DNA from 2 places in the Ensifer sp. SL37 genome. Region 2 is predicted to be linked to the other one. Evidence: predicted binding sites of a transcription regulator. Region 2 holds the regulator's gene; the other holds the start of a gene.
What was found. The regulator LexA, encoded in region 2, represses DNA repair genes until DNA is damaged. The targets are predictions, from matches to a motif close to TGTTCNNNNTGTGTTCNG.

Region 1 (2,201 bases), 3.4 Mb from region 2:
ATGCCGGCAAAGACGGCGGCGCCCGGCGATTTCTCGTTGCGTTCGCCGAGAAACAGTTCCGACGGGTTGGCGACCTCGCGCAGGCCCTTGTCCGACATTTCGAACACGCCGATCTCGTCGGTCGGGCCGAAGCGGTTCTTGACGGTGCGCAGGATACGATAGTGATGGCCGCGGTCGCCTTCGAAGTAGAGCACGGCGTCGACCATATGCTCGACGACGCGCGGACCGGCGATCTGGCCCTCCTTGGTCACATGGCCGACGAGCACGACGGCGGTTCCCGTCTGCTTGGCAAAGCGGATCATCGCCTGCACGCCGGTGCGAACCTGGGTCACCGTGCCCGGCGCGGAATCGACGATGTCGCTCCAGAGCGTCTGGATCGAATCGATGATCACGAGATCCGGGCGCTTGCCTTCCGACAGCGTCGCCAGAATGTCCTCGACGTTGGTCTCAGCAGCGAGCAGCACATCGCTGTCGGCAGCCCCCAGCCGCTGGGCGCGAAGACGCACCTGCGCCACAGCCTCTTCGCCCGAGACATAGATGACGCGATGCTTGCGGCGCGAGAGCGCGGCCGCTGCCTGCATCAGCACCGTCGACTTGCCGATACCGGGATCGCCGCCGACGAGCAGCGCCGATCCGCGCACGAAGCCGCCTCCGGTCACCCGGTCGAGTTCCGAGATGCCTGTCTGGATGCGTGGCGCGTCTTCGATCTCGCCCGAGAGGGTGGTGAGTGCCACCGGGCGTCCCTTCTTCGGCGCGCGCGACGGACCGCCGCCGATGCCCGCCGTCGGGTCATCCTCGATGATCGTGTTCCACTCGCCGCAGCCTTCGCATTTTCCCACCCAGCGAGTGTGGATCGTGCCGCAGTTCTGGCAGATGAATTGGGTACGCGCTTTCGCCATCGGCATCGACTTTCGGAATGTGAGACCGCCGACGTCGCGAGGGGACGTCGGCGGCAAAGAATCATCTGTATCGTCACATAATGCCGCAAAGTGCGGAACAAAAGGTGAATTTCTGCAAGAATAACCGAAAAATGAGCTGAAGGAGCGCGTCAGACGCTGTCGATATAGTGCCTGATATAGCGGCGGCCGAGACTGGTCAGCATCTCGTAGCCGATCGTCCCTCCGGCGCGCGCGACATCGTCGATGGCGATGTGCCGGCCGAAGAGCTCGATGTAATCACCCGGTCGTACCGCGCTTTCAGGAAGGTCCGTGACGTCGAAGAGACTGAGGTCCATGGTGACGCGCCCGACATGCGGGACCTTCTGGCCGTGCAGGAAACCGAAGGCCCCTGATGGCGTTGCCTGCCTGAGCGTGACGCCGCCGCCGGAGACGGAACGGTGATAGCCATCGGCATATCCCACAGCCACCGTGGCGATGCGACTGTCGCGGTCGAAGCGGGCAGAGGCGCCATAGCTCGCGGTGCCGCCGGCGGCCACGTCGCGCACCTGGATGATCCGTGCTTCGGCGGTCACCACCGGCTTCATCGGGTTGGGGATGTCGTTCACCGCCTCGCCGCCATAGACGGCGATGCCCGGCCGGGTCAGGTCGAAATGATAGTCGGGCCCGAGGAAGACGCCGCCGGAGTTGGCAAGGCTCGCATCGACCCCTTCATAGGCAGTCGACACCTCATGGAAGCGACGGAGTTGAAGGCCATTCAGCCGATGGTCCGGATCGTCGGCGCTGACGAGATGGCTCATGATCAGCACCGGCGAAAAGCTTGCCGGTCGCGCCGGGTCTGTCGCAAGCGCAACGGCCTGCTCGACCGTAAGGCCGAGCCGGTTCATGCCGGTATCCACATGCAGCACGCAAGGGTGGTCGCCACGCTCGGAAAGGGCGGCCATGAACACTGCCAGCTGCTCGTCCGAGTTGATGACCGGCACCAGATCGTTGTCGAAGAACAGCGCCTCGTTGCCCGGCCACATCCCGGCGAGAATGTAGATCCGGCCGTCCGGTGCAAGCGGACGGAGTGCTGCGCCTTCCTCGGCATTGGCGACAAAGAAATCGCGGGCGCCGGCCGCATAGAGGGCAGGGGCCGCCTGCGCGATGCCGATGCCATAGGCATCCGCCTTGAGGACGGCTGCGGCCCGCGCCTTGCCGGAGCGCTTGTTCATTGCCCGCCAGTTGTCGACAAGCGCGCCAAGATCGATCGTGAGCCGGTTGGAAGCGGAAAGGAAGTCTGGAGGAAGCATGCCGGGCACTCTG
Region 2 (2,201 bases):
CGCGCGGCTTCTACGCCAAGCAGCGCCTGCGCGAATTGCTGAATGCAGGCGACTTCAGGCTGATCTCGGCGGGAGGGCGATCAGATGCCAAGGCCGGCGAGAAACTGCGCCTGGTCACACGCGGTGACCAATCTCTTGGACGTGTACTCGTTTCCGAGGGGCTCGTGCGGCCGTGGGAAGGGCGCCCGACGCCCTGGTGCTGAGATCAGCTGGGAGACGATCGGCGGTCATCGTCGATCGTTCTGTGGAAAGTATCCGTCCTGCAATTCGACGGCGCGTTTTTCAGAAAATGCCTCTTGCGGTTTTTCGGCAATCATTCTAAATCCGCGCCAACGCTTGGTTATCCGAGCTGTGAGGCCTCGTGGCGGAGTGGTGACGCAGAGGACTGCAAATCCTTGTACCCCGGTTCAATTCCGGGCGAGGCCTCCAATAATCTCACCTCGTTAAATTTGGTTTGGCGTTCTGCCTTAGGGCAGCGCGGTAAAATTCGCGACACGTCCGCGCAAGCCACGTCTCCTATGCCTCCGTCGGATCTTATCGCTTCGGTGAATTCGGTAGAGGGGGAACGATGACTCCGCTGAGATCAACCGCATCGGTAGCGTCCGTCAACATTAAGAACGGAGGCAATGGCATCAATGAAAAAGAGACTGATCCTGACGGCGTTGGCGTGTTTTGCGGCGACCGCTATTGAGGCGCGCGCGGACGACCTGGTTTTCCAGCTGAAGAACAACACCGGCGCGGTACTGACGAATTTCTATACGTCGCCGGTCGGCGTCAATGAATGGGAAGACGATGTTTTCGGTCGGCAGGTCCTTAACCCCGGCGAGAGCATGGAGATCACCATTGCCGACGGGCGGGACGTCTGCAAATACGACATGCGATTCGAATTCGAGGAAGGCTCGGCCCTCGATACGACCGAGGACACGCAGGATCTCTGCGAACTCGGCGAATACACGATCCACGAATAAGCGATCTGGATTTCAGGTCGCCTTAAATGGAAAGAGCCTCGCCACTTTCAGTGGCGAGGCTCTTCTGATTCGGCGTTCTGCCTGGAATTCAATGGTAGCGGCGGATCAGCCCGACGAGCTTGCCCTGGATCTTCACGCGATCCGGTCCGAAAATGCGCGTCTCGTAGGCGGGGTTGGCCGCTTCGAGCGCAATCGACGCGCCCTTGCGACGGAAGCGCTTCAGCGTCGCTTCCTCGTCGTCCACGAGCGCCACGATGATGTCGCCGGGATTGGCCGAGTTGCCGTTGCGGATGATCACCGTGTCGCCATCGAAGATGCCGGCCTCGATCATCGAATCGCCCTTTACTTCGAGGGCGTAATGCTCGCCGCTGCCGATCATGTCGAGCGGAACGGTAATGTCATGGGTGTTGTTCTGGATCGCCGAGATCGGCACGCCGGCAGCGATGCGCCCCATCACCGGGACGGAAACAGACGTGCTTTCGGCGACCGGCGCCGGCTTCGGCGTGGCAGGAGCGGCGGCCGGCGGCTTTCCGAGGCTGCCCTCGATCACGCTCGGCGAGAAGCCCCTGCGCGGCTGTTGCTGGCCGGCGGCGTAGGCTTCCGGAAGCTTGATGACTTCGAGCGCGCGTGCCCGGTTCGGCAACCGGCGAATGAACCCGCGTTCTTCGAGCGCCGTGATCAAGCGGTGAATGCCGGACTTCGACGCCAGGTCGAGCGCATCCTTCATTTCATCGAAAGACGGCGGTACGCCCGACTCCTTCATGCGTTCGTGGATGAACAGAAGCAATTCCTGTTGCTTGCGGGTCAGCATGGCACGTCGCTCCAGAGGCGTGAAACAAATCAAGAACAGACACTATCTGTTCCATATGTGTTCCGCAAGTGCCTAAAACTCCGTGAATTCAGGCAATTGGCTGCTTCTGTGGGGGGCGATTGGTCACTTTTGCGGGAGCGGGGCGGTTTTCGGCGACGGTTGCGTCCCAAAACAGCGCCGGGCAGGTCAATCGCGCGCGTGATTCGAAAGAATCGCGGCTCTCTTCGCGGAGAGACTTAAGTCGCTTGCGAGGCCGAGCAGGCGTCTTCGAACTCCTTCACCGTTTCGGCGCTGTTGTCTTCCGGAAGCACTGCGTCGGCCGCATCGGTCGCAACGGGCGTATCGCCGTCATAAACGAAGGACTGGATGTAGAACGCGAGCGCGCCCTTCCAAACATTGCGTCCATCGATCTGATGGCACGG

Region 1: the regulator LexA is predicted to act here: its motif matches at 993-1,010, upstream of radA (DNA repair protein RadA).

What each region holds. Positions count from the first base shown of each region.
Region 1 is NZ_JAPPRN010000006.1:222,557-224,757, reverse strand. Features, by position in the region: gene radA (DNA repair protein RadA) at 1-899, opposite strand, end outside; gene alr (alanine racemase) at 1,049-2,188, opposite strand.
Region 2 is NZ_JAPPRN010000006.1:3,644,616-3,646,816, reverse strand. Features, by position in the region: gene OVA00_RS29940 (thermonuclease family protein) at 1-203, shown strand, start outside; tRNA gene OVA00_RS29935 (tRNA-Cys) at 356-429, shown strand; gene OVA00_RS29930 (hypothetical protein) at 627-968, shown strand; gene lexA (transcriptional repressor LexA) at 1,057-1,779, opposite strand; gene OVA00_RS29920 (hypothetical protein) at 2,016-2,201, opposite strand, start outside.